One region of the Mycobacterium camsae genome, then DNA from elsewhere that is predicted to be linked to it. Evidence: predicted binding sites of a transcription regulator. Region 1 holds the regulator's gene; each other region holds the start of a gene.
The links. Region 1 encodes LexA, which represses DNA repair genes until DNA is damaged. Its sites were predicted from a motif close to CGAACANNTGTTCG; they were not measured.
Positions count from the first base shown of each region.

Region 2: a site for LexA is predicted at 3,274-3,287, ahead of ruvC (crossover junction endodeoxyribonuclease RuvC). Genes of this name have one in related genera too.
Region 3: a site for LexA is predicted at 2,151-2,164, ahead of JX552_RS06460 (error-prone DNA polymerase). Genes of this name have one in related genera too.
Region 4: a site for LexA is predicted at 4,889-4,902, ahead of JX552_RS29130 (HNH endonuclease signature motif containing protein). Genes of this name have one in related genera too.

Region 1 covers NZ_CP070973.1:2,661,725-2,668,955, forward strand. The annotation lists gene JX552_RS11375 (acyl-CoA dehydrogenase family protein) at 1-945, shown strand, start outside; gene JX552_RS11380 (TerC/Alx family metal homeostasis membrane protein) at 949-2,124, opposite strand; gene JX552_RS11385 (LGFP repeat-containing protein) at 2,427-4,688, shown strand; gene lexA (transcriptional repressor LexA) at 4,701-5,390, opposite strand; gene JX552_RS11395 (LysM peptidoglycan-binding domain-containing protein) at 5,685-6,191, shown strand; gene nrdR (transcriptional regulator NrdR) at 6,353-6,814, shown strand; gene JX552_RS11405 (peroxynitrite isomerase) at 6,836-7,231, shown strand, end outside.
Region 2 covers NZ_CP070973.1:2,818,581-2,825,811, reverse strand. The annotation lists gene JX552_RS12180 (hypothetical protein) at 1-492, opposite strand, end outside; gene JX552_RS12175 (DUF1304 domain-containing protein) at 653-1,039, opposite strand; gene ruvB (Holliday junction branch migration DNA helicase RuvB) at 1,050-2,096, opposite strand; gene ruvA (Holliday junction branch migration protein RuvA) at 2,093-2,689, opposite strand; gene ruvC (crossover junction endodeoxyribonuclease RuvC) at 2,686-3,240, opposite strand; gene JX552_RS12155 (DUF4178 domain-containing protein) at 3,376-3,981, shown strand; gene JX552_RS12150 (DUF2617 family protein) at 3,987-4,481, shown strand; gene JX552_RS12145 (DUF4247 domain-containing protein) at 4,478-4,909, shown strand; gene JX552_RS12140 (DUF350 domain-containing protein) at 4,932-5,390, shown strand; gene JX552_RS12135 (polyamine aminopropyltransferase) at 5,387-6,967, shown strand; gene JX552_RS12130 (polynucleotide kinase-phosphatase) at 7,005-7,231, opposite strand, start outside.
Region 3 covers NZ_CP070973.1:1,470,111-1,477,341, reverse strand. The annotation lists gene JX552_RS06460 (error-prone DNA polymerase) at 1-2,135, opposite strand, end outside; gene JX552_RS06455 (wax ester/triacylglycerol synthase domain-containing protein) at 2,370-3,611, shown strand; gene otsB (trehalose-phosphatase) at 3,648-4,778, shown strand; gene JX552_RS06445 (PE family protein) at 4,865-7,111, shown strand.
Region 4 covers NZ_CP070973.1:6,746,704-6,753,934, reverse strand. The annotation lists gene JX552_RS29160 (AAA family ATPase) at 1-105, opposite strand, end outside; gene JX552_RS29155 (DUF4350 domain-containing protein) at 102-1,244, opposite strand; gene JX552_RS29150 (DUF4129 domain-containing protein) at 1,241-1,891, opposite strand; gene JX552_RS29145 (DUF7847 domain-containing protein) at 1,909-3,342, opposite strand; gene JX552_RS29140 (GatB/YqeY domain-containing protein) at 3,341-3,805, shown strand; partial or broken gene JX552_RS34355 (hypothetical protein) at 3,997-4,823, opposite strand; gene JX552_RS29130 (HNH endonuclease signature motif containing protein) at 4,929-6,413, shown strand; gene JX552_RS29125 (LLM class F420-dependent oxidoreductase) at 6,491-7,231, shown strand, end outside.

The DNA of each region.
Region 1 (7,231 bases):
GATTTCCGGTACAACACGATCGTCACCGAGGAGACCACCCGTGGGCGCTACAGCGGCATCGGGTTCGGTCTGCACAACGACATCGTCGCGCCCTACCTGCTGCACCTGGCCACCGACGAACAGAAGCAGCGCTGGCTGCCCAAGTTCTGCACCGGTGAGTTGATCACCGCGATCGCGATGACCGAGCCGGGTACCGGCAGTGACCTGCAGGGCATCAAGACCCGGGCGGTCAAAGAGGGCGATCACTACGTGCTCAACGGTTCAAAGACGTTCATTACCAACGGAATCAATTCCGATCTGGTGATCGTGGTGGCGCAGACCGACCCGGAAAAGGGGGCGCAGGGCTTCAGTCTGCTGGTCGTCGAGCGCGGCATGGAGGGCTTCGAACGCGGCCGCCACCTCGACAAGATCGGATTGGACGCCCAGGACACCGCCGAACTGTCGTTCACCGACGTCAAGGTGCCGGTGGAGAACCTGCTCGGTCAGGAGGGGATGGGCTTCATCTACCTGATGCAGAACCTGCCCCAGGAACGGATCAACATCGCCGTCATGGCCGCCACCGCGATGGAAAGCGTGCTGGAAGAGACGCTGCAATACACCAAGGAGCGCAAGGCTTTCGGCAAGTCGATCGGCAGCTTCCAGAACAGCCGGTTCCTGCTGGCCGAATTGGCCACCGAGGCCACCGTGGTGCGCATCATGGTCGATGAGTTCCTTGCCCTGCACCTTGAGGGAAAGCTGACGGCCGAGCAGGCCGCCATGGCCAAGTGGTACGCCACCGAGAAGCAGGTTCACCTGGTCGACCGCTGCCTGCAATTGCACGGCGGTTACGGCTATATGCGTGAATACAGTGTTGCCCGTGCCTATCTCGACGCCCGGGTGCAGACCATCTACGGCGGCACGACCGAGATCATGAAAGAGATCATCGGCCGCGGACTCGGCGTGTAACGGCTAGCCCGCTTCGCGGTGGGCATCGTGGACGCGTTGCAGTAGCGCCGCGAGTTCCTCGTCTTGCTTGACCTTGCCGTTGAATCTTGCTGTCAGCGTGTCGATCTCGTGTTCAGCCTGCAGTAGTTCGGCATAGGCATTGGCGCGTTGTACCGGATCCTGCGCATGGGTCAGATACTCCGCTGCGTGCCGGCGGGCCCGGCTGACGGCGTTCTGCCTACGTCCGCGAGCCGAAAACAACGACACGACCGTCGTTATGACCAAGACGGCGACGATCACCAACAGCGACACCGTGATGCTCAGCTCTACTACGGGAACCGGTTTGCCGTGGTTGATGAACGACAGGTTGTTGCCGTGCAACGCTTCCAGAATCAGCTTCACGCCGATGAAGCCCAGGATCACGGCCAGGCCGTAGGTCAGATAGACCAGTCGGTCGAGCAGGTTGTCGATCAGGAAGTAGAGCTGGCGAAGACCCAGCAACGAGAACGCGGTTGCGGCGAAAACCAGGTAAATGTTCTGAGTCAGACCGAACATTGCCGGGACCGAATCGAATGCGAACAACAAGTCGGTGCCGCCGACGGCGACCATGACCAACAGCAGCGGGGTCATGACCCGTCTACCGTCCTCGACGACGAACAACCCGTCGCCGTCGTATTCCTTCGACGTCCGCAGGAAGCGGTTGGCCAACCGGATGATCAGGTTGTCGGCGGTATGGTCTTCTGCCTCCGCCGGTTTGGCGAGCTTGCCGGCCATGACCAGCAGCCCCAGGCCGAACAGGTAGAAGACCGAGTTGAAGTTGTTGATGAGTGCGCCGCCCAAGATGATGAATACGGTCCGAGCGACCAACGCGAACGCGATCCCGAATAGCAACACCTTCTGCTGTGCCACCCGCGGAACTCCGAAACTGCTGATGATGACCAGAAATACGAAAAGGTTGTCCACTGAGAGGGCTTCGTTGCTCAGGTAGCCCGCGAAATATTCGATTGCCATACGCGGGCTGCCCACGACGGCGACGCCGATACCGAAAAGCACCGCAATCCCGATATAGGTTGTCGACCAGATCGCGGCTTCACGTAGCGTCGGCACGTGCGTGTTGCGTACCTGGAAGGCGTAGTCGAACAGCATCAACCCGGCGATCAGGACGATGGTGATGGCCCAGCCGAGTCCGGAAACGCCCATGCGCGCTGGTTTTCCTCTCACGGGGTCGGCCGGCATGCCAGGCGGGATATTGTCTCCGGCACGGTAACCCAATGGCTGTCCCTGGCGCAGCGCGGTTTCTCGCGACTCGAGCGCGGCGCGGCATCAATTCGACATCGGCTCGGTATCCGTTTCCGCACTATGTACGATTTGACTTCGCATATCTCGTTCGCTAGAGCAAAGTTATGCGAGCCCGGTAGCGATGCGCATCGTGGCTGGGAAACGGCCCACGGCGGTGAATCCGCCTGCTCGCCAGGTGGGCAGGGCATCGGCTGGGAGGCTTGGTGAACGGGCAGAGGGGTCAATTGAGCAAGTTGGTTGGACGTGCGCTGGCGGGCCTGACGGCCGCCACGTTGGCCACCGGGTTGGCCCTGGCGTTGCTGGCGCCCACCGCGGCTGCGTCGCCCATCGGCGACGCCGAGGCGGCCATGATGGCCGCGTGGGACAAGGCCGGCGGTGCCGCGTCGACGCTCGGCGCCAGAAAAGGCGACGTCTATCCCATCGGGGACGGGTTCGCCCTGGACTTCGACGGCGGCAAGATGTACTTCACGCCGGCCACCGGCGCCAAGTACATGTTCGGCCCGATCCTGGACAAATACGAGTCACTGGGCGGTCCGGCCGGTAGCGACCTCGGTTTCCCGACCATCAACGAGGTTCCTGGACTCGCCGGACCCGACAGTCGGGTGAGCACTTTCGCGGCCAGCGACAACCCGGTGATCTTCTGGACGCCCGATCACGGCGCGTTCGTGGTCCGCGGCGCGCTCAACGCCGCGTGGGACAAGCTGGGCAGCTCGGGCGGGGTGTTGGGAGCTCCAACCGGGGATGAAACCTATGACGGCGAGGTCGCGACTCAGAAGTTCACCGGCGGGGAGGTGTCCTGGAACAGGAAGACCAAGGAGTTCGCCACCAACCCGCCGGCGCTGGCCGACCAGCTCAAGGGCCTACAGATCGCGATCGACCCCACGGCCGCCATCAACATGGCCTGGCGTGCCGCCGGTGGCGCGAACGGTCCACTGGGCGCCAAGAAAGGGGGCCCCAATCCGATCGGCGGCGACGGCATCGTTCAGGAGTTCAACGGCGGGAAGATCTTCTTCAGCCCGGCAACCGGCGCCAATGCCGTCGAGGGCCCGATCCTGCAGAAGTACGAGTCGCTGGGCGGTCCGGTCAGCAGCGACCTGGGCTTCCCGGTCGCCAACGAGGCTGACGGCGGTATCACCCCCGCCAGCCGGATCGCCACCTTCTCCGCGGCCGACAAACCGGTGATCTTCTGGACTCCCGAGCACGGCGCGTTCGTCGTGCGCGGGGCGATGAAAGCTGCGTGGGACAAACTCAAGGGGGCCACCGGCAAACTCGGGGCGCCCGTCGGCGACCAGACGGTGGACGGCGATGTGGTGTCGCAGAAATTCACCGGCGGCAAGGTCTCGTGGAATCGCGCGAAGAACACTTTCACCACCGATCCCGCCAACCTTGCGTCCCTCTTGTCCGGCCTGCAGGTGTCGGGGCAGAACCAACCCAGTACGTCCGCCTCACCGCCCTCGGGCAAGACGTTCACCTTCCATTGGTGGTGGTTGGCGGCGGTGGTGCCGGTGCTGCTGCTGGTCCTGATGGTCGTGTTGGTGGTGTTCGGCCTGCGCCGCCGTCGGGCCGCTCGCGAGCTGCCTGCCTACAATCACGGACACGACGTGGCCGAGGAGTTCGGTGCCGGCCCGGACGGCCGCTGGACGCACGATGACGTCGATTATGGCTCCGAGCGCTTCCCACCCGTCGAGCACCACCCCGAAGATCACGAGGTGCCGGAGTACGGCTCCCCGGGACGGGTGAGTTGGTCCAGAGCGGGCGGGGCTGCGGTCGAGTACGACGAGCACGACGAGGGCGCATACGTCGACGATTACGCCGCGGGCGCCGAGGAGGACTCCGAGTTCGGGGAGTATGACGAGGTCGACGAACTCGAAGGTTTCGAAGACCCCGACGCGGTGGACACCACCCCGACGCCCATCGTGACGCGCGGCGCCTTCGGCCAGCTCGTCGAGGGTGGGCCCGAGGTTACGGAAGCGGTTTCGCCGGAGCACTTCGCGGTGGAGTCGTCGGTGCCGGCAACCCAGGGTCCCGCGGCGCCGGACTTCGCGGTTCCCGAAGCCCCCCCAGAACAGGAATTCCCCGACATCTTCTACCCCCGGGGAGGCCCCGTGGAGGACGAAGTGCCCGACGTGGGGGCCCGGGGCGCAGCCGAGACGCCCGGGCCGAGGAAGGGGCGGCATGCCGCCGCCGATGACCCGGGCTACGCGCCGGCTGCAGCGGAGGCGGCTTACGCCGCGGCACCGCAGGCCGCAGTGCCGGTGACGGACGGTGCGGCGTCACGCCCCACCATTCACCTGCCATTGGACGACGACCCCTACCGCGCTCCCGATGGCTACCCGATCAAAGCCAGCGCCCGGTTCGGCCTGTACTACACGCCCAACAGCGCGCTGTACCACGACACGCTGGCTGAGCTCTGGTTTGCCAGCGAGACCGTCGCGCAGGCTAACGGGTTCGTCAGAGCCGACTGAGGGTCTGCGCCGCTATACCTTGCGGATGACGGTGACGACCTTGCCGAGCACGGTCGCGTCATTTCCGGGGATTGGATCGAATGCCGGATTGTGCGGCATCAGCCACACCTGACCGCCTGCCCGCTTGAACGTCTTGACCGTAGCCTCGCCGTCGATCATGGCGGCGACGATGTCGCCGTTATCCGCGACGTGCTGCTGACGCACCACCACCCAGTCGCCGTCGCAGATGGCGGCTTCCACCATCGAGTCGCCGACGACCTTGAGCAGGAACAGCGTTCCCTCGCCGACCAGTTCACGCGGTAACGGGAAAACGTCCTCGACGGCCTCCTCGGCCAGGATCGGACCGCCTGCGGCGATGCGGCCCAACACCGGGACGTAGGTGGGTTGCGGCAACGCGTCCGACCCGGCCACCTCGGTGGTGGGCGGTGTCACCGCGTCATCGGCCGCGCGCACGTCGACGGCCCGGGGCCGGTTGGCGTCGCGGCGCAGATAACCTTTTCGCTCCAGGGTCCGCAACTGATGGGCCACCGAGGAAGTCGACGTCAGGCCGACGGCGTCACCGATCTCCCGGATGCTCGGCGGATAACCGCGAGTGGTGACTGAAGCGCGGATGACTTCGAGGATGGTGCGCTGGCGCTCGGTCAGCGTCGCGTCCACGGCGTGCAATCGGTTGTCCGCTGGGGGGTCGTTGCTGTCGCTCATGCCACTGAATGTAACCGGACCCGACCGAAGAATCAAACATGTGTTCGACACGCGTGTCGCCGTGCCGGGACGGCCCGCCTCGCCACCCCGGATCTGCGGAATCACAAGTGTGTAACTTTCGGCCGGATCGGGTATCCGGAATTCATCCAGCTGGTTGCACCGACAAAGCCTTGTCGGTGGTGAGGTCTACCGTTTTGCTCGTACGACACGCGTCGCTCAGGTGTTCGAAATCGAACACCTGAGCGACTAGGGTCGAACACACGAGCGATATTTCGTCGACCGGAGGCAACCGACATGACAATCAGTTACGCGGGCCCGCAGCGCACCTGGAACTCCCAGCGGCTGGTGACCAGGCCTGCCAACAGGCCGATCGACGAGTCGCCTGCTTACCGTGCCGGGCAGAGCCGGTCGAACAGGCCTGGTCCGGCGCGTCCGGGCGGCGCGCCGCTGCGCTACTTCGGCACCGGCGTCGCAATGTCGACGGCATCGCACCGGCGCCGTCCGGTCTCCGCGTTGACGACGATGGGTCTGGCCCTGCTGGCCGGCGTCACCACGCTCTGGCTCGGGCTGATGGCCAACTTCGGCAGCGTGCTGAACGACGAACCGGCCGACACGGCGGCGCAGGTGCCCGCGGCGCTCGCCGTGGTGCGCGTGGAACCAGGGGAGTCGCTGCAGCAACTGGCGACGCGGGTCGCACCCGGCGCGCCGGTTCATGACGTCGTGGAACGCATCCGCAATCTCAATGCGTTGGACTCCAACGCGGTGTCCGCCGGCCAGACGTTGATCGCCCCGATCGGGTGAACCGCACGGTAGCGGGTGAATAACGCGCCGCGCCAACGTCCCTCGGCCGTCATCGTCGGCTTCGGGACCAATAGCGCCAACGTTGGCCACACCAGGAGCCGCACAGGTACTCTCGTGGGGGTTCTGCGGTACCCCACGTCAGGCGCGGCGAAGGAGCGGCTATGCACTGCCCGTTCTGCCGGCATCCCGATTCCCGGGTGATCGACTCGAGGGAGACCGACGAAGGTCAGGCCATCCGCCGCCGCCGCTCGTGTCCTAAGTGCGGGCGCAGATTCACCACCGTCGAAACCGCCGTTCTGGCCGTGGTCAAGCGCAGTGGCGTCACCGAGCCCTTCAGCCGGGAGAAGGTGATCAGTGGCGTACGCCGGGCCTGCCAGGGGCGTCAGGTAGACGACGACGCGCTGAACCTCCTGGCGCAACAGGTGGAGGATTCGGTTCGTGCCGCAGGCCCGGAGGTACCGAGCCACGAGGTCGGTCTTGCCATCTTGGGTCCGCTGCGTGACCTCGACGAAGTCGCGTACCTGCGGTTCGCTTCGGTGTACCGGTCGTTCTCCTCAGCCGACGACTTCGAGCGGGAGATCGAAGCCCTGCGCGCCCACCGCAACGTGTCGACGCCGGGCTGAGCGTAGCCCTAGGCTCCTTACATGCCGAAAGACCTACATCCCGACCTGGAAGCACTGGCGCCGTTGCTGGGCACCTGGTCCGGGAAGGGGGCGGGGGAGTACCCCACCATCCAGCCGTTCGAGTACTTCGAAGAAATCGCCTTCACGCACGTGGGAAAGCCGTTTCTGGTCTACGCGAAAAAGACCAAGGCGGCCTCCGACGGCAGACCTCTGCACGCCGAATTGGGTTACCTGCGCGTGCCTGAGCCGGCGAAGATCGAGTTCGTCCTTGCTCATCCCAGCGGAATCGCTGAGATCGAACTGGGCACGTACACGGTTGTCGACGGTGTCGTCGAACTGGAGTTGGCGACCAGCGCGATAGCACTGACCCCGACCGCCAAAGAAGTGACGGCACTGAGCCGCTCCTTCCGGATCGCT
Region 2 (7,231 bases), 160 kb from region 1:
TGCCGCTGGCTCGACGGACCGCACGTCGCGCGCCAGCCGGAACGCCACGCGGGCCAACGCCGCTCCGGCCAGGAAGGCGATCAGGACACCCAATCCAGAGAAGTACGCAAGTTCTACCGCGGCGCGCTTGCGGTCGGTGGCGCCCACCGGGTCGCCGGCCGAGCCGATGCCCGACAACGGGGAGAGCGTCCGGCCGACCACGAACCAGGCCCCGCCCAGCGCCGCCAGCCAGCCGCCGAGCAGGGCGCTGCCGCGGTTACGCGAGACGATGACCAGCAGACCACCGAGTACCGTGGCCACGCCTGGCAGCACCTCGAGCCAACCACGCGCGGACGTCCACGCCTGGCCGGGCGTGTAGGCGAAGTCAAAGTTGGGGCCGACGAACGGGATGAGCGCGCCCCAGGCGCCCAGGATCACCAAAAGCAGTCCGATCACGGCGCCGCGCGAGCGCGGGATTCCTCCCCGGGCGGGGCGGTCCTCGATGGTTTTCATGACATCTCCCTCGGTAGATACCAAGGGGGATACCCGGACATACCGGCGTTAAAGCACCCGCTGCGTCCACCGAACACAGCTAAGCCGGTGATTTTCGCTGCCGTTGTTGGTCGCTCGAACGAGGTGGGGCCAAGGTATGCAGGCACTGGTGTTGCGGGAGTTAAGTCAGCAGCCCGACCAGCAGCAGCACCACCGCGATCACCGGAAACAGCCCCTGCGTCACCGCGGCGCGCGCCTTGTCCCGCGCCGACAACAACAACACCACCGCCGCCGCCGCCATCGAGCCGACCCCGGCAAATACCAGCGCTGCTCCGACGTCGCGGTGGCCGGTGAACACTGCGGCGATGCCGATGCCAGACACGATGGCCAGGAACAAGTTGTAGAAGCCCTGGTTGAAGGCCAGCAGCTTGGTGGTCTCGGCCTCCTCGACCGTGGTGCCGAACGTCGCACGGGTGCGCTTGGAAGTCCACGTCAGCGACTCCATCGTGAAGATGTAGACGTGCAGGACCGCGGCCAGCGCGGCGAAAATCAAAGCGGCGGTGACCATCCAAGTCCTCCTAGTCGAACAGCCCGGGCTGCGAGACCCCGACGGGTGGCGTCATGCCCAGATGCGTCCAGGCCAGCGCCGTGGCCACCCGGCCTCGCGGCGTGCGCGCGACCATTCCCGCGCGCACCAGGAAAGGCTCGCACACCTCCTCCACGGTCGCAGCCTCTTCGCCTACCGCCACCGCCAGCGTCGACACTCCCACCGGACCGCCGCCGAAACTGCGGGTCAGCGCTGAGAGCACCGCCCGGTCCAGCCGATCCAACCCCAACTCGTCGACGTCGTAGACCTCCAGCGCGGACTTCGCGACATCGCGGGTGATGATGCCGTCGGCGCGCACCTCCGCGAAGTCACGCACGCGACGCAGCAACCGGTTGGCAATCCGCGGCGTGCCCCGCGAGCGGCGCGCGATCTCCGCCGCGGCTTCAGCGCCCAGTTCGATGCCCAGGATGCCCGCGGACCGGGCCAGCACCCGCTCCAACTCGGCCGGCTCGTAGAAGTCCATGTGCGCGGTGAACCCGAACCGGTCGCGCAGCGGGCCCGTCAGGGCACCGGATCGGGTGGTCGCCCCAACCAGCGTGAACGGCGCGACTTCCAACGGAATCGAGGTGGCTCCCGGACCTTTGCCGACCACCACGTCGACCCGGAAGTCCTCCATCGCCAGGTACAGCATCTCTTCCGCGGGCCTGGCGATGCGGTGGATCTCGTCGATGAACAGCACGTCGTGCTCGACCAGGTTGGACAGCATCGCGGCGAGGTCGCCGGCGCGTTCCAGAGCCGGCCCCGACGTCACCCGCAAAGACGACCCGAGTTCGGCGGCAATGATCATCGCCAACGACGTCTTGCCCAGGCCAGGTGGCCCGGACAGCAAGATGTGGTCGGGGGTGCCACCGCGGTTCTTGGCTCCTTCGATCACCAGCTGCAGCTGCTCGCGTACCCGCGGCTGGCCGATGAATTCCCGCAGCGACCGGGGGCGCAGGCTGCCGTCGATGTCACCCTCGCCGACGGCCAGGGCGGGCGAGACGTCACGCTCTTCGGAATCGTCGGGGTACTCGCTCATTTGGCCTTACCCAGCAGCGACAGCGCGGCCCGCAATGCCGTCGAAGTGGACGCGTCCCGGTCGGCGGCCAACACCTTGTCGGTGGCTTCCTCGGCCTGTTTGACGGCGAAACCGAGCCCGACCAGCGCCTCCACCACCGGAGCGCGAACCGCGTGACCGTTCACCCCCGCCGCCGCTGCGCCGGAGCCGGCGACGGCGCCGACCTTGTCGCGCAGTTCCAGCACCATCCGTTCGGCGCTGCGTTTGCCGATGCCGGGCACCCGGGTGAGCGCGGTGACGTCACCGTCGGCTAATGCCTGACGCAGCGCCGTCGCGTCGTGGACGGCCAGCGTCGCCATCGCCAACCGTGGCCCCACGCCGGAGACCGAGAGCAGCGTCTGGAACAGATCGCGAGTCTCTGCGTCGCAGAACCCGTACAGCGTCATCGAGTCCTCGCGCACGATCATCGCGGTGATCAGCCGCGCTTCGGTGCCCGACCGCAGCGTGGACAGCGTCGACGGTGTCGCATTCACCCGGTACCCGACTCCCGCCGCCTCGATCACCGCGTGATCCAGTGCCACCTCCAGCACCTCGCCACGCACCGAGGCGATCATCGGGCGGCCTTCAACTTGGCCAGATACTTGCTGCGCTGTTGCGCCGCCTGAGCCTCGGCGGCCGCCATCCGGGCCAGCATCGGCGCCCGCCAGCAGTGACAGATGGCCAGCGCCAGCGCATCGGCGGCATCGGCCGGCGTGGGCTTGGCCTGCAACGCCAGAATTCTGGTGACCATCGCGGTGACCTGCGCTTTATCGGCGTTGCCGTTGCCGGTGACCGCGGCTTTCACTTCGCTGGGCGTGTGGAAGTGCACGTCGATGTCACGCTTGGCGGCCGCGAGCGCGATCACCCCGCCGGCCTGCGCCGTACCCATCACCGTGGAGACATTGAGCTGGGAGAACACCCGCTCGATGGCCAGCACGTCCGGGTGGTGGGTGTCCAGCCAGTGTTCGACGGCATCGCTGATCGCCAACAGTCGCCGGTGCAACGGCTCGTCGGACGGGGTGCGCACGACGTCGACGTCCAACGCGGTGATGTGCCGCCCGCGGCCGCTTTCCACCAGCGACAACCCGCACCGCGTCAAGCCGGGATCAACACCCATCACCCGCACCGCAGCTCCCCAACGTTGTCAAGACCGAAGTTCCGAACAGCTGTTCGATAGCCTAGCCGCTGGATGCGACATCGCCGGTGAGGGACACGCGCCGCGGCCGTGAGTTAGGTTATGCGCACTAGGGAAGGGTTTGGTGTGGGAGCACAGCTGATCGTGATCGCGGTAGCGCTGTTCATCGCGTCGCTGCTGGTGCTCGTCTATGCCTTCAAGAAGAAGCCTGCGTCCCGGAAACCCGGCGGCCGGCCGGACCCGCTCGCGTTCACCGGCCTGCCCACCGAATTCGGGCCTCGCCAACTCGGTCCCGGCGCCATCATCAGCCACGGCAGCACCGATTACGTGGTCCGCGGCTCCGTCACCTACCGCGAGGGCCCGTTCGTATGGTGGGAGCACCTGCTCGAAGGCGGTGAGGAGCCGGTCTGGTTCAGCGTCGAAGAAGACGACGGTCGCCTCGAGCTGGCGATGTGGTCCAAGCGCACCGATCTCGACCTGCAGCCCGGCGGCGCGCCCACGGTCGACGGCGTCACCATGCACGAAGTGGAGCGTGGGCACGCCGGCTACACCACCGAGGGCACGACGGGTCTGCCGGCGGGCGGCGAGATGGATTACGTCGACTACTCCGGCGCCGACAAAGCCACGCTGCTTTCGTTCGAGCGGTGGGCGCCGGACATGCCGTGGGAGATATCCACGGGCAGGACCGTCCTCACCGGTGAGATCACCGTCTATCCCGCACCCGCGGGCTAATCGCGGTGCCGCTCCACCACCTAGCGGTAGCTCCTGCCGACGTGTCCGGGGCACGATTGGCTTTGGCGCTCAATGCGGCGGCGCCCCCTCCCCTGGCCAGCTATCGACTGGAACACCCCGGCGGTGGTGTCCTGCTGCTCGGCGTCCTGGGCGCCTCCCATGTCGTCACCGTGCAACACGGCGCCGGCCAGTTCTCCGAGCAGGTCTCCTGCGCCACCGGCGGTGAGCTGCCCGCGCGTTCGGATGCGCCCGGCTACCGACTTCAATCGCACAGCGCGACGCACGATGAAGCCGCCTTCCGCACCCTGGCCAAAGACTTACGTGACCGGTGCGCCCGCGTACCCGGCTGGCTGGGCGGGGTATTCCCGGGCGATGACGCCGCGCTGACCGCGCTGACCGCCGAGCCCGACGGCGACGGCTGGCGCTGGCAGACCTGGCACCTCTACCCCACCGGGCCGGGCGGCACGGTGGTCCACACGGCGAGCCGGTGGCAGCCGTGAGCCGCAACCGTCTGCTGGTGATCGCCGGCGGGCTGGCGCTGGCCGCCACGGTCTCGTTGGTCTCCGGGATCGTGTTGCTCAGCCGGGATATCGGCGAGTACATCGCCGGTCACTATCAGGAGTACGCGCACGACGCCAGCACGAAGCGCTATGTCTGTGCGGGATCGCCCAAGCAGGTCGCCGACACACTGGCTCACTACAAGACGCCCGCGGCGCGCGCGTCGAATGGCGGCAGTGAGTACCTGCGTTACAGCAGGAATGTCGTGATCGTCGGGCCCGAGGGCACCCGTGCGTGCAGCATCCGGGTCGAAGACCTGGGCGCGGGATACGGTCACGGCTCCTATGTCTTCCTCGGCCCCGGGTTCACGCCCGGATCCCCATCGGGCGGCTCGGGTGGCAGTCCGGGCGGCCCGGGCGGTGTCAAGTAGGTATTCGCGAAGGAGGACGTTCATGAATTACAGCGCGGTGGAGTTCGGCAGCGTCAGTCTCGATCCCATCTTGCGCGGAGCCGTCGCCACCGTCCTGTACTTCGCGGTGGGCATCGCCGTGCTGATCGCCGGCTTCCTGATGGTCGACGTGCTCACTCCGGGCAATCTGCGTCGGCTGGTGTTCTTGGAACGACGGCCCAACGCCGCCATCCTGGCCACCGCGATGTATGCCGCACTGGCCATCGTGATCATCGCGGCCATTACCACCAGCTCCAATCAGCTGGGTGAGGGCCTGCTGGGAGTGGCGATCTACGGCGGAATCGGTGTGATCTTGCAGGGACTGGCCCTGTTCATTCTGAGAATCGCGGTGCCGGGAAACTTCCACGAACACGTCGAGGAACCGACCCTGCATCCGGCGGCCTTTGCCACCGCGGCCATGCTGCTGGCCGTCGGTGGAGTCACAGCGGCCGCATTGTTATGACGACGACCGCTGCCGCCGAACCGGTCTCACCGTCGCTGGGACGGTGGCGCGCCGTCCTGCTGGCCGCGGTGGCGGCCTGCGCGGCGTGCGGGATCGTCTACGAACTGGCGATGCTGACATTGTCGACCAACCTGAACGGCGGCGGCATCGTGGCGACATCGCTGATCGTCGCGGGCTACATCGCCGCGTTGGGGCTGGGCGCGCTGCTGATCAAACCGCTGCTGGCGCGTGCCGCGATCACCTTCATCGCTGTGGAGGTGCTCCTAGGCATCGTCGGCGGACTGTCCGCCGCGGCCCTGTATGTCGCGTTCGCTTTCGTCAACGGTTCGACGCTGGTGCTGGCGGTGAGCACCGGGCTGATCGGTTGCCTGGTCGGCGCCGAGGTGCCGCTGTTGATGACGCTGCTGCAGCGCGGCCGGGTGCAGGGGCCCTGGGACCCGCGCAGTGATTTGGCCACCGATACCGGACGTACGCTGGCCAACTTGACCGCGGCCGACTACCTGGGCGCCCTGGTCGGCGGGCTGGCCTGGCCGTTCCTGCTGCTGCCTCAGCTGGGCATGATCCGCGGGGCCGCGGCCACCGGCATTGTCAACCTGGTGGCCGCGGCGATCGTAGCGGTGTTTCTGCTGCGGCGGCTGGTGTCGGCGCGCCAGCTGGCGGCGGCGCTGGGCGCACTGACGACGGCGTTGACGCTGCTGGTGATCCTGCTGGTAAACGCCCGGGAGATCGAGCTCTCCAGCCGCCAGCGGCTCTACGCCGACCCGATCATCGCCCACCGGCACTCTGCCTATCAGGACATCGTAATCACCCGTCGCGACCGCGACATGCGCCTCTACCTGGACGGGGATCTGCAATTCTCCACCCGGGACGAATACCGCTATACCGAAAGCCTGGTCTATCCGGCCCTCGGAGGTGGCGCCCAGTCGGCTCTGGTGCTCGGCGGCGGCGACGGGCTGGCGGCGCGCGAACTGCTGCGCCAGCCCGGCTTGCGCCGGATCACTGAGGTCGAGCTGGACCCGGCGGTTGTCGAACTGGCACGCACCACGATGCGCGACGCCAACGGGGGCTCGTTGGACAACCCACGCGTGCAGCTGGTGATCGACGACGCCATGACCTGGCTGCGCGGCCCGCGGACCGACCGGTTCGACGCGGTGATCGTCGATCTGCCCGATCCGGACACGCCCGTGCTGGGCCGCCTGTATTCGACAGAGTTTTATGCGCTGGTCGACCGGGTGTTGTCACCGGGCGGCCTGATGGTGGTGCAAGCCGGTAGCCCGTTCTCGACGCGGAAGGCGTTCTGGCGCACCGTCTCGACCATCCGGTCCGGCGGTTTTGCGGTCACCCCGTATCACGTGCACGTGCCCACCTTCGGTGACTGGGGTTTCGTCCTGGCCCGCCGCGGCGACGCCGCGCCGGCGGCGGCGCTGCCGCGCGATGCTCCCTCCTTGCGCTACCTGGACCAGCGCGTGCTGGACGCCGCGACGGTGTTCTCCGAGGACGTGCGGCCACGTCCGATGGAGCCGTCCACGCTGGACAACCCGCGAGTCGTGGCGGACATGCGGCGGGGTTACGACTGATGCCTGTGGTTGGTGCGGTGGTCCATGTGACTCAACGTCACAACCGTGGGTCGACCGGCTCGGACTCCAACGCGAGGACCGCGAAGACCGCCTGGTGCACCGTCCAGAGCGGCTTGTGGTCGACGAAGGCGGTCAGAGCTTCGATGCCCAGACCATGCTCGCGGAGCGCAAGCTGACGCTTCTTGCCGAGGTGGCGCTCGCGGAGCACGTCCAGCGAGTCGGTGTAGTCAGGGCCGTAGATGATTCGCAGGTACTCCCGGCCAC
Region 3 (7,231 bases), 1.2 Mb from region 1:
ACACCCAGCGTTTTGCGCAGGGCCGGCTCCATGGAGGGATGGTCGTAGACAACCGGGTCCAGGCCATTGCGCCGCCGGATGTAGGGGTGCACCGAACCGCCCTGGATGGGCCCGGGGCGGATCAGCGCGACCTCCACCACTAGGTCGTAGAAGATCCGGGGCCGCAGCCGCGGCAGGGTGGCCATCTGGGCGCGCGACTCCACCTGGAACACACCCACCGAATCGGCCCGGGCCAGCATCTGGTACACCGCGGGCTCGGAGAGGTCGAGCCTGGCGAAATCCACTTCGATGTCCTTGTGCTCGGCAACCAGGTCCCGGGCGTAGTGCAGCGCCGAGAGCATGCCCAGCCCCAGCAGATCGAACTTCACCAGACCGATTGCCGCACAGTCGTCCTTGTCCCACTGCAGCACGCTGCGGTTGTCCATGCGCGCCCATTCCACCGGGCACACGTCGGCGATCGGACGGTCGCAGATCACCATGCCGCCGGAATGAATGCCCATGTGCCGCGGCAGGTTGCGGATCTGCTCGGCCAGATCGACGACCTGCTCCGGGATGCCCTCGATATCGGCGGGCTGCCCGCTCCAGTGACTGATCTGTTTGCTCCACGCGTCCTGCTGCCCTTGCGAGAATCCCAGCGCGCGCGCCATGTCGCGCACCGCACTGCGTGCCCGGTAGGTGATGACGTTGGCCACCTGGGCGGCATAGTCGCGGCCGTATTTGTCGTAGACGTACTGGATGACCCTTTCCCGCTGATCGGACTCGATGTCGATGTCGATGTCGGGCGGCCCGTCTCGGGCGGGCGACAGGAATCGCTCGAACAGCAGATCGTTGGCCACCGGGTCGACCGCCGTCACCCCCAGGGCGTAACAAACAGCGGAATTGGCCGCCGATCCCCTGCCCTGGCACAGAATGTCATTGCGCCGGCAGAACTGCGTGATGTCGTGCACGACCAGGAAGTAGCCCGGAAACTGCAACTGGGCAATGACTTTCAGTTCATGCTCGATCTGGGCATACGCTTTCGGCGACCGCTCGGCCGGACCGTAGCGATCGGCGGCACCCGCCATGGTCAACATACGCAGCCAGCTGTCCTCGGTGTGCCCGTCGGGCACGTCGAACGGCGGCAACTGCGGCGCGATCAACGCCAGGCCGAACGCGCACTGCTCGCCGAGTTCGGCCGCGGCGGTCACCACTTGGGGGCGCTGCGCGAACAACCGCGCCATCTCTTCACCGGAGCGCAGATGAGAGCCGCCCAGTGGGGCCAGCCACCCCGCCGCGGCATCCAGGGACTGCCGGGCCCGAATCGCGCCCATCGCCATGGCCAGCCGGCGTCGCGACGGCCCCGCGAAATGGGCGCCGGTGGTGGCGACGACGCCGACCCCGAAATGTGGCGCCAGGTCGGCCAGCGCCGCGTTACGTTCGTCGTCGAGCGGCTGACCGTGATGAGTCAGTTCGACGCTGACCCGGCCAGCGGTGAACCGGTCCACCAAATCAGCCAGCGCCCGTGTTGCGGCTTCCGGACCACCCACTGAAAGCGCTTGCCGCACAGCACCTTTGCGACAGCCGGTGAGAATGTGCCAGTGCCCGCCGGCCGCCTCGGTCAACGCGTTGATGTCGTAGCGCAGCTTGCCTTTCTCACCACCGGCCAGGTGCGCGGCGGCCAGCTGCCGGGACAACCGTCGGTAGCCTTCCGGACCACGGGCCAGCACCAGCAGATGGGGACCGGGCGGATCGGGCTGCTCGGTGCGCGCCACCGACGACAGCGACAGCTCGGCACCGAACACCGTGCGCACGCCGAGCTCGGTGGCCGCTTCGGCGAACCGCACCGCTCCATAGAGGCCGTCATGGTCGGTCAGCGCGAGGGCACGCAGACCCAACCGCGCCGCCTCCTCGACCATCTCCTCCGGCGTGCTGGCCCCGTCGAGGAAGCTGTATGCCGAATGGGCATGGAGCTCGGCGTAGGCGACCGATGAACGAGCCCGCCGCCCATCCGGCTTTGCCGTATACGACCCCCGCTTGTGCGATAACGGAGCGTCACCGGCCGGCACAACGGGGGCCGCCGCACCGGCATGGCGCGGCTTGCCGTCAAGCACCCGTTCCATTTCGGCCCAACTCGGTGGCCCGTGGTACCAGCCCATGGTAAGCCATCATACCGAACATATGTTCGATATGATGGCTTACCATGGGAACAACCGTGCGAACAACTTTAAAACGACGCAGAAACGATTTGCGAACCGCGTCACACGCCGGTGCATCGCCGCACTTAAACGCACCTTTATCTGGATCACACGGAATTAACCTGGCGGACCTACCGATGTGCGGCACCGACCGGATACTGGTACAGATTGACAAGACAATGGCGGGGGTTGGGCATGGCGGAAGTGATCACACCGGGCATTGGGCCGGCACGTGCTCGGGGCTCGGACCCACGCACGGGCATGGTGACAGGAGCCGTCGCCGTCGTCGCCGGCCCCGCTCCCGGATCGGGCGAGATCAAGGAATTACTGGCGGAACGGTTCGGGCGCACCTCGACGCCGGACGTCGACATCACTGCGCATGTGCAACGGGTGGCACTCCCGACTCCCGGTGACGACGACGAACTGTTCCGTGCCATCGCCCACGCCCTGGAACGACCACTGGACCCCGGCCGTCCCCGGTGGGAATGCTGGATCATCGAAGGCCTGCGGGACGACCAGTGGGCCATCCTGATCAAAATCGGCCGCGAGGTTGCCGAGCATCTTTCCCCGGCCCATCTGCTCGCCCGGCTGTGCACCCCCGCCGACCACACTGGGTTCATTGATTCCGTTGCGACAGATCCGGTTTCACCCACGAGCCGGTCCGGGTGGACCGACGTCTTATGGCAGGCCGCGGCATTCGCCGTCAACGGCCTCACCGCCGCGGCAAGTGCCTTGCAACCCCTGCTGGCCGGCGGCCCCGCACCGACCGCGCGCCACTACCGGACCGTTGTCGTGCCGCGTGGCGCCGTCGACCACATCGCGCGTAAGTTCGGCGTGACCGCCGACGACGTCGCGTTGGCGGCGATCACCGAGGGATTCCGCACCGTTCTCCTGCAGCGGGGGCAGCGGCCACAGGCAGATTCGTTGCGCATCCTGGGGTCGGCGCTGACCCAGCTTCCCGTCGAGCACCGAGACCCCCTTCAGCAGCTGCGCGCAGTACCCAACCAGGCCCGCCCGCAACCCGGGGTAAGATCTCCTCTAGCCTTGTGCAGCAAAGTGATTGACGTCTTCAGCCGGACGCCGCGCCAGAGTGTGGTGGCACTGGCCACCACTCCGCCCGGACCGCGGCACCGGTTGCGCCTGATGGGCCGGCGGCTCGAGCGACTGCTGCCGATCCCGCCGACGGCCCCGGAGTCGGGCACCGGGGTCGCTTTTCTCAGCTACGGCGACGACCTGGTCTTCGGCATCACCACCGACTACGACACTGCGCCTGATGTCCTTGCCGGCGGCATCGAATCGGGCCTGGCGCGCCTGGTGGCGGCCAGCGGTGACTCGGTCGTGCCATTCGACCGCCGACGCAAGCGTCCCACGCGGGCACTGCCCAACGGCGCGGCACGGTGGCGGCCCTCCTCGCCACCCGCCCGGGTGCGCCACTGACGAACAACCGTGCCGACCTTCGTGAGAAGGTGGGGCATGCCTAAGTCGGGGTCCGTCATCATCGACCCACGCCATCATGATGCGGTGTTGTTCGACCCAGCTTTGCCGCCTTGCCAACCGCTGCTCGACCGGCTTCGCGACGTTCGCGTCGTCACCGCCGTCTGTACGCCGGACGGCGCGATCGATGCGGCGCGGCGGCTGTCCACCCGGCCGGGCCGGTGTGCCGTCGTCACGGCGGACGCACCCGGTGTAAGCGCCGCCCGCGACGCCGGTTTCGCGCTGGTCATCGGGGTCGGCCCCGACCTGATCCAGGGCGCCGACGCCGTCGTCGCCGACCCCGGCGAGATCACCGTGCGCACTGGCGACAAGCGCATGTCCGAGCTCCCAGACGCCGTGCAGGCCGTGGACCTCGCCGGTAAGGCCCCGGCGGTGTTCTTCGACTTCGACGGCACCCTGTCGGACATCGTGAACGATCCCGACGCCGCCCGGCCCGTCGCGGGTGCATCCGAAGCGCTGCAGGAGCTGGCCGCGCAGTGTCCGGTCGCCATACTCAGCGGCCGCGACCTGGCCGACGTGTCGAAACGCGTGGGTTTACCCGGCATCTGGTATGCCGGCAGCCACGGATTCGAGCTCACCGCACCCGACGGCGCCCATCACCAGAACGAAGAAGCCGCGGCGGCCATCCCGGTGCTGGAGCAGGCGGCGGCGCAACTTCGAGCGCAACTCGGAGCGATTCCCGGTGTTGTGGTGGAACACAAGAGATTCGGCGTAGCGGTGCACTACCGCAACGCCGCGCGCGACCGGGTGGGTGAGGTGGCGGCGGCCGTGCGCACCGCCGGACAGCGCGAATCGTTGCGGGTGACGACGGGACGCGAAGTCATCGAGCTGCGTCCGAATCTGGACTGGGACAAGGGCAAGACCTTGCGCTGGGTGATGGAGCACCTGGGATCGCAGGCGGGCCCCCGGTTGCCGATCTATCTCGGCGATGACATCACCGACGAGGACGCGTTCGACGCGGTCCGTGCCGACGGCATCCCCATTCTGGTGCGGCACAACGACGATGGCGATCGGGCCACCGCGGCGCTGTTCGCCGTGGACAGCCCTTCCCAGGCCGCCGACTTCACCCGCCGGCTGGCCAGGCAATTATCTGACGCTCGCGTGAATTAACTTGCGGCTCTTCGCAATTCTGGACGAAAAGCGGTACAAATCCGTCGGACGCGCTAGGCTCCCGGCAGTCTATCGGGAGGACTGCCATGTCGTTCGTGTTCGCGAATCCGGAATTGTTGACCGCCGCGGCAAACGACCTGGCTTCTCTGAGATCGGCTATCGACGCGGCCCGCACGGCGGCATTGGGTCCGACCACGCAACTGCAGGCGGCGGCCGCCGACGAGATCTCGCAAGCGATCACCGCGGTATTCGGCCGCCACGCCCTGTCGTTCCAGGCCGTCAGCGAGCAGGCGACGGCATTCCACCAGCAGTTCGCCCAGGCCCTCAGTTCCGGCGGCAACGCCTATGGACTCGCCGAGGCCGCCAACGTCCAGCAGACATTATGGGACGCGATCAACGCGCCCACCCAGGTCCTGCTGGGGCGGCCCCTGATCGGTGATGGCGCCAACGGAACGGCCGCCAGCCCCAACGGCGGCGCGGGCGGACTGCTGTACGGCAACGGCGGCAACGGTTACTCCCAGGCCGCCGGCTCGGGTGCGGCCGGCGGCAACGGCGGAGCCGCGGGACTGATCGGCAACGGTGGCGCAGGCGGGGCGGGCGGTAGTGGCGTCGCGGCCGGCACTGCCGGCGGCAGCGGTGGCGCCGGGGGCAACGGAGGCTGGCTGTGGGGCAACGGCGGGGCCGGCGGAGCCGGTGCCAACGGTATCGCCGGCACGAGCGTTAACGCGGCGAACGGCCAAGGGGGTAGCGGCGGTAACGGCGGCGCCGGCGGATCGGGCGGTGTGGCAGGGCTACTCGGCGGTAACGGCGGCGCCGGCGGCGCCGGCGGCGACGGCGCCAACGGCGGCAAGGGTGGGATCGTTGGTAGCGGCGCCGGTGTGGGCGGCAACGCCGGCTCCGGCGGGTCCGGTGGGTCCGGCGGGACGAGCGGGATGTTCGGCGCCGCCGGCTCCGGTGGGAACGGCGGCGACGGAGGCACTGGCGGCAACGGCGCGGGAGGCGGCGGACAGATCAGCGGTGATGGCGGCGCCGCCGGCAATGGCGGCGCCGGCGGCAGCGCCGGATTGCTCGGTACAGCCGGTGCCGGCGGCGCCGGCGGGAACGGCGGTGCTCCCGGACTCGTGCAGGGTTTCAATGCCGGTGCGCTCGGCACGAGCGGCGCCGCCGGCGCCGGTGGGGGTGGCGGCAACGCCGGGTTATGGGGCAACGGGGCGGCGGGCGGGGCCGGTGGCGTCGGCGCAGACATCGGGGGCGGCGGGGCAGGCGGTAACGGCGGCCGCGGCGGGTGGTTCTACGGCGACGGCGGCGCCGGCGGCAATGGCGGCAGTGTCAACGTCACCCAGGGCACGGGCGGCACTGGCGGCGCCGGCGGCAGCGGTGGGGCTGCGGGGCTGTGGGGTAACGGCGGACTGGGCGGCAGCGGCGGATCCGGTCCGATCGGCGACAACGCGACCACGCCGGGCGACGGCGGAGCCGGCGGGGCAGGCGGGGCCGGCGGCTGGCTGATCGGCAACGGCGGCGCCGGCGGGGGCGGCGGTGCCGGCGGGGTCAACGCGGGTAAGGGCGGCATACCCGGCGGCACCGGCGGCGCCGGTGGCGCTGGGGGCCGCGGCGGCTATCTGTCGGGCCAGGGCGGCGACGGCGGCGCCGGCGGGATCGGCGGCAAGAACGCCATCAACGGGGCCGGCGGGGACGGCGGTCTGGGCGGCAATGGCGGGGCCGCCGGGTTGTTCGGCGCCGGCGGTCACGGGGGCGCTGGTGGAGGCGCCGGCAACCAACCCGATAGCTCCGGCAGAGGCGGCAACGGCGGCGCCGGGGGAACCGGCGGGACCGGTGGGTATGTCTATGGCAATGGCGGTGACGGCGGGGCCGGCGGTGTCGGCGGAAACCAAACTGCCGCGAGTCCCGGTGACGGCGGACAGGGCGGGGCAGGTGGTGCCGGCGGCAGCGCCCGGATGATCGGCAACGGCGGTGCGGGCGGCGTCGGGGGAGCCGGCGGAACAACCAACAGCAACATCGACACCAGCGTCGGCGGCAAGGGCGGTGCCGGAGGGGTCGGCGGCAACGGCGGCGCGCTGTACGGCGGCGGGGGCAAGGGGGCGTTCGGCGGCGCGGGCGGTGACAACCTCACCACCGGGACCGGCGGCACCGGTGGCAGCGGCGGCGGCGGCGGCAATGCCCAGCTGATCGGCAACGGCGGCGACGGCGGAGGCGGCGGCAACGGCGGAACCGGTGGTAAAGCCCACGGCAGCGGCGGAACCGGCGCCGCCGGCGGCAAGGGCGGACTTCTGTTCGGCGCGCTCGGAGGCACCGGATTCGACGGCGCGTCTTGACGCGCAGTAGTCAGTTGTCGGACTCGGCGGGCCAGTACCGCGTTGTTTGCCGACAGAGGCACCGCGGGGCTGCTCCCGGGCAGGCGGCGATGGTGCCGGCGCGTCGGTGGTAACCGCGCG
Region 4 (7,231 bases), 3.0 Mb from region 1:
TGCGATCACCAGGCCGCTGACGACGCCTTCCTGTCCGACGACGGCCTTGCCGATCTCGGCGCGCAATCCCAGCAATGCCTGGCGGGCGGAATCCGGTTCTGTCACGAGTGGGTGACCTGCCTTTCGATGTCGTCGAGCGCGCGGGCTAAGTGGAGTAGGTCGGAGTCATTGGCCGGCGGGGGTCCGAACAGTTGGTACTGCACGAAGTCCGGGTCGGCGCCACCGCGCTGGGCCACCGTGATCACCACCGCGGGCGGTGCCGCGTTGGGCCCCAGACCGAGTCGGGGAACCAGGCGTTGCAGCGTCGCGGTGCGCAGCGCCTCGGCAGCGCGGTCCCGGGCCCGTCGCGAACGGTAGAGACGGCCCCGGCCTTCCACCGTCTCCGAGGCGCGCACCACCACCGGGAGTTCTTCGGCAACCAGCGGACCGATCCTGCGGCCCTTCCACAGCGCGACCAGAATCACCACCAGCCATAGCTGCCAGACGAGCCACGTCACGTTCCCCGGGATCAGGTCCATGATGGACCCGGGTGCCGACGTGTGCCCCTCCACGCGTTGTGGGGCGTACCAGATGAGGCGGGACCGGGTGCCCGCGAGATTCATCGCCAATGCGGCGTTGCCTTCTTCCAGCAGCCCGTCGTTCTGCATGAAGTGGCTGGTGCCGACCACCGTGACGGTGCGGCCGCCGTCTCGATAGCTGACCAGTGCCCCGCCGTAGCAGCTGACGAGGTCCAGATCGCCCTTCGCCCGGTACGCGTCGCTGGGCCCGAGATTCACCACACCAGCCCGATTAGCTTCTCGCAGAGGGCAATTCGGCTCGCTGATGAAGTTGCTGGCAGCCCCGATCCGCAGGTGTGGCGTCAGTGCCGCGCGGGCGCGTGAGGTCGGATCGACCAGCAGTAGATCGCCGGGGGCATCGGCCAGCTTGCGCAGCAGCTCGTTGTCGGTGACGTACTGCGACTGCGCCACCAGCAGCAGCGTGTCCGCCCGGGCCGCGCCGCGCACTTCGGCGACCGTGTTGGCGACGACGACCTCGACACCGGCCTCGCGCACCAGCGTTACCAGAGCGTGCGCGCCGGCCGGGCTGGTGGCTTCGGGGTCCATGGTGCCCCCGGGTCGTGGCGCCGTCAGGTAGGTGGTGATCGTCGCGACGATCACCAGCGCTGCCAGTGTGAGTAGCACCCCACGCCAGGGGCGTCTCTGCTGCACGGTGCCGGTCGGCGCATCGGGACGCGTGGACGTCATCGGACCTTCGCCCAGGAGTCCGGTGGCGTGGGTTGCGTCACGGCACTTGATGCGGCAGAGCGCGAGCGCAGATGATCGTCGAGATCGGCGATCATCTGGTAGGCAGCTTGAGTGCCGGGCCGCTCGCCGTAGGTGACATCGTTGAAAGCCGTTGCCGCTTGCGTTAACTCGGCGGCGAGATGAGGCAGCGCTGCACCGGCGTCGTGAGCCAGCTCGTTGGCGGTGCGGCCGGGAACCTGCGTCAACACGTTGGTCTCCTCCAGCTCGCGGGCGACTGCGCGTAGCCGGTGTCTGATGGCGGCCGCCCAGTTGCCTTCGGCCGCAAAGGCTTCTGCGGTAGCGCGGTGTTGTGCAGCGGTCAGTTGACCCGCGTCGAACAATTCGTAATCCCCACCGCGGTTGGTGCGTATGGTTCGCCGCGCGATGCGCACCGCGACGAAGACGGCGACGGCCACTACGATCAGCAGCACGGTGACGGTGAACCATCCGCCCGATATGTGGGACGTCTTGAGCAACAGCTTGAGCAGGAACTCGTTGATCTTGTCGAAGATCACGTCGGTCAGCGTCTGTTTGGGATAGATCGGCTTGTTCAGCTCGCGCTGCGCAGCGTCATGCGCGGCATCGCGGTCGATGTCGATGGCGGGCACTGTCAGTCGGTACTTCCCTAGTAAGGCCGGGTTAGCCAGAGGTTGTCGGTGGAATCCACGGCGGCCGGCCCGCCGGCAGCGCCGGTCTGCAACACCAGATCGAACGCCTCGGCACGGATCCTCCGGTCGGTGTACAACAAGACGACGACGCCGGCGACGAACGGCGTGGTGACTATCTGGCTGATGCCACCTCCGATGGACGAAAGTGCGGTGCCGACCAACAGCGTTGTGGTGCTCGACGCTCCCATCATCAGGATCTGGCCGACGATGCTGAACGGCGCCGAGATGGCACCGCCGACGATGCCCACCACCATGGCGGCCAGCACGCGGATGCCGAGTACGCGCCAGAAGCCGTTGCGCACCAAGCGGAAAGATCTTGTGATGGCGTCGAAAACGGGCAACCTTTCCAGCACGATCAGCACCGGTGCGAAGATCAGCACCGTGTACGCGTAGGTCACAAGCGCAGCCACCAGCAGGAGCAGCGGGAATCCGAGCAGTACTGCCACGCCGGCATTGGCGGCGACGCCGACGCCGATCAGGATCACCACCACCAACCCGATGATCACGGCCAATCCGACGGACTCCAACAGCGCGAGGCCGAGCAGGGCCAGGAGCCGACCGCGGACCTTGGCCCACGCTTCACCGATGGTGATCGGCGAGCCGAACACCGCCCGCCCGACGATGACGGTGAGCATCCCACTGAGCAGGATGCTGCCCAGCCAGCTGACCAGCGCGCTGCCGCCCAGCGATGCCATCCAGGCGCCGAGGGTTCCGAGGCTGGGCTCGGACCTGTCGGTTTCCAGCGAGTTCGCCGCGGCCAGTGGGCCGATGGCGGCGAGTAGGGAGATGACCTGCATGACCACTACGACCATCGCGGTGAGGCCCAAGGTCGGCTTCGGATTGGCGCGGATGTAGCCGACCGCCCCGTTGAAGATGTCACTCAGCGTGAGCGGGCGTAGCGGGATGATGCCGGGTTTGGCGGCCCCCGGGATCAGCGGCGGGCCGTAGCCGGGTTGGCCGTAGCCCGGTGGTGGGCCGTAGCCAGGCGGGCCGTAGCCGGGTGGCGGGCCGTAGCCAGGCGGGCCGTAGCCGGGTGGCGGGCCGTAGCCCTGGGGCGGGCCGTAGCCCTGGGGCGGGCCGTAGCCCTGGGGCGGGCCGTAGCCCTGGGGCGGGCCGTAGCCCTGGGGCGGGCCGTAGCCCTGGGGCGGGCCGTAGCCCTGGGGCGGGCCGTAGCCGGCCGGTGCGGCGTATGCCGGCGGCGGCCCGTAGGCGGGAGGCGGCTCGTAGGCGGGAGGCGGCTCGTACGCCGATGAACCCTCATCCGGGTGTTCAGGCGGCAGCGTGCTCACCGTAGGCAGCGGCTGTCGTCGATTGTCATGGGGTACATCCTGTCGGCGGTTGGTGCATTTCTCAATGTAGGTCCCCGGGTCAGCGCGTAGCGTCTCTGGAATGGCGGAACTCAAATCCCGGCTGCGGGCGGACCTGACCGACTCGATGAAGGCGCAGGACAAGTTACGGACTGCGACGTTACGCATGCTGTTGGCCGCGATTCAGACGGAGGAGGTCTCGGGGAAGGCGGCCAAGGAGCTCTCCGATGACGAGGTGCTCAAGGTGCTGGCCAGAGAGTCCCGCAAGCGTGGCGAGGCCGCCGAGATATATACGCAGAACGGCCGCGGTGAGCTCGCCGCCAACGAGCATGCCGAGGCGCGAATCATCGACGAGTACCTGCCGACGCCACTGACTGAGGCCGAAGTGGTCGATGTCGTCGAGACCGCGATCGCCCAGGTCGCCGAGACCCTCGGCCACGCGCCTTCCAAGAAGGAGATGGGCCTGGTGATGAAGGTCGCGACCGGAATCGCGGAGGGCAAGGCGGACGGGGCGCGGCTGTCTGCGGCGGTCAAAGACCGGCTCTGACCCACGGCGTGCGACGGCGGGTTGGGCGTCGGTGTTGTCATCGGTCAAGACACCGGTGACGTTTGCCGGTCTTGGCGTGTGACCGCGGGTTCATCCGTTGCCCACATATGTCACCGCGATCGCGAGCCGAGTGTGCTCGATCACCGATGTCAAGAGACATCGCAGTCAACGTGTCGCCGAGTTGCCTCATGTCAAGATGCGCGCGACGGACGGTTGGTTGCCGCACGTGAGCGTGCGCGCTTGGTGACTGGGGCGGGGATGCTCACTGGTGCTTTGCTGGTGGTCAGGGTGAAGAGACGGTTGGTCAACGCCTGAATCTGGCGTTGGGTGGCGGCTGGATTGATCAGCGAGTAGGTCCGCGTGAGCCCCACGATACGGTCCACGGTCATGCTCGGGTGGTCGGTCGCCGGGTGAAACGGGGTGGTGGCCTTGTCGTGTTTCCTGGATACCTTGGCGCCTGTGCGGATTTTGGATACCAGTTTCTGCTGGGATCGGGAACGGCATCGAGGCGGCGATGTGATTGAGGGCGGCCAGTACGTGTTTGGCCGTCCTATCCGGTAGCGGGCGGCTTCCGGTCCAACCGGTGGCGATGTCGGTGACCGTCAACGTGAACGCATGGCCTCCATCCCGGTTGCCGCCGTCGTGGAAGACCGTGTCGATCTCGACGAAGCCGGGCACAGCGTCATCCCATCGGGCCCAGGTACGTGTCGGGATCTGACTTCGGATCAGCGAACTCGGCTTGTGCCCACGCGCACACAGCCACCAGCCCGACGAGCATCGACGCGAGCCGTTTGCCGGCGGGCATGCCCAGCACCGTCCCGCAGATCGTCAGCGCCGCGATGACCTCGGGTCCGTACTTCACCGGCCGAGCACTGCGCATGGTGACGACCGTGGGCGCCAGCGCGGCTTTGAGCGCCTTACGGGCATGACTGCGATGCCAGCCGGTATTGGCACACAACTCATCCGGGATCACTCCCTTACCGCGCTTACTCGCCGCCTGGTAACGGGTCGCGGTCATCTCGGTGATTGCTGTGCGCTGTGCCAATCTGACGCGCCCGCGGTGTCGGGGTGAGCAGGTACTATAGAACGTATGTTCGATAGATTGCCGTTCGTTGCGCCGGGGATGGCGGAGTATGACGGCTATCGGGAGGTGTTGGCCCACCGGCGGGCTCTGTTGGAGGAGACTGAGCAATCGGTGGGTTGGATGGCGCGGATCGTGGGGGCGGCGCGCTCGGTCAACCAGGACATGGCTGCGGAGTTGGTGGCGATCGGGCAGTTGTTCGCCCACCGCCTGGTGCCGGGTGCAGAGGCGGGGCAGTGGGCGATCGACACGTTCAAGGCGGTGGCGGGGGAGGTGGCCGCGGGGCAGAAGATCAGCCAGGGGCGCGCGGAGACCAAGCTGCGGTATGCCCGGGCGATGCGGGAGCGGTTGCCGGCGGTGGCGGCGGTGTTTTGTGCCGGGGACATCGATCTGGAGGCGTTTTCCACGATCGTGTTCCGCACCGATCTGATCGAGGACCCGCAGGTGCTGGCGGCGGTGGATGCCGCCATCGCGGCGCGGGTGGCGCGCTGGCCGTCGCTGAGTCGGGGTCGGCTGTCGCAGAAGGTGGACGCGATCGTGACTCGCGCCGATGTGGATGCGGTGCGGCGCCGCCAGAAGGTGCAGGCCGAGCGGGAGGTGTGGATCGGCGGCGTGTATGAGGGGCTGTCTCAGATTGATGGGCGGCTGCGTGCCACCGACGCTCAGGCTGTCGATGCGCGGCTGTCGGGGTTGGCGGCCACGGTGTGCCCGAATGATCCGCGCACGCTGGCCCAGCGCCGCGCCGATGCGTTGGGGGCGCTGGCCGCCGGAGCGACCCGGCTGGGCTGTGAGTGCGGGCGCGACGATTGCACCGCGGGCGGGGGTAAGGCGTCCTCGCCGGTTGTGATCCATGTGATCGCCGAACAGGCCACCCTCAACGGCCACAGTGACGTCCCGGGGTGTGTGCTGGGCGGTGAGGACCTCATCACCGCCGAACTCTTAGCGGAGTTGGCGTTGACCGCTAAGCGGGTACCGCTGATCCACCCCGGCTACCACGCACCCGAACCCCACTACACCCCGTCGGCCGCGTTGGCCGCTTTCGTGCGGGCCCGGGATCTGACGTGCCGGTGGCCGGGTTGTGAGGTGCCGGCCACTGGCTGCGATCTCGACCACACCATCGCCTATGCCCGGGGCGGGCCCACCCATGCCGGCAACCTCAAGTGCTACTGCCGCACTCACCACCTGCTGAAAACGTTCTGGGGCTGGAGCGAACAACAACTCGCTGACGGCACCTTGATCCTGACCTCCCCGGCCGGGGACACCCACGTCACCACCCCGGGCAGTGCCTTGCTGTTTCCCAGCCTGTGCCACGCCGTGGGTGGGATGCCCGCCCCCGAAGCCCAAACCCCACCGCAGGACTACTGCGCCCAACGCACTGCGATGATGCCCCAACGCCGGCGCACCCGCACCCAAGACCGCGCCCAACGCGTGGCCGCCGAACGCCGCGCCAACCACCAAACCCGCATCGCCGCCCACCACACCACCGACGGCCCCGCCCCACCCGACAACGAACCCCCACCCTTTTAAGCCCAGCACCTCGGCGATCCCGCCGATGTCGGCACCACGCACCGTTTGCCGCGCGGGCAGCAGGGTACCCGTCAGGTATGGCACGGTTCGGGTATACCTTGATGACGGAGCAAACGGGCCCGAAAGAGCTTGTGCGCGATGCTGTTTCGGCAGAGCAGCGGGGATTCGACTTCGAAGTCTGCAGCGACCACTTCTCACCCTGGCTGGCTTCGCAGGGGCATGCCCCCAACGCCTGGGCGGTACTGGGCGCCGTGGCGCACGCCACCGAACGGGTGGATCTGTATTCCTACGTAACCTGTCCCACGATGCGCTACCACCCCGCGATCGTCGCGCAACAGGCGGCCACGGTGCAGATTCTCGCCGACGGACGATTCACGCTCGGCGTGGGCAGTGGTGAAAACCTCAACGAACACGTGGTCGGTAAGGGGTGGCCCACCGTCGAGCGCCGGCAGGACATGTTGCGCGAGGCGATCAAAATCATCCGCGAACTATTCGGTGGCGAACTGGTCGACTGGCGCGGTGACTACTTCCAGGTGGATTCCGCGCGCCTGTGGGACGTGCCTGACGTGCCGCCCGCAATCGGTGTGGCGATGGCTGGCGCCCGGGGAGTGGAGAAGTTCGGCAAACTGGCTGATCACCTCATCGCGGTGGAACCAGACCAGGAACTGGTCGACGCCTGGCGGACCGCGCGTCAGAGCGGCGGCTGGCCCGGGGCTGGCCGCGTTGTCGGACAGTTGCCGGTGTGCTGGGATCCCGACCGCGACGCGGCGATCGCCCGTGCCCATGATCAGTTCCGCTGGTTTGCCGGCGGCTGGGCG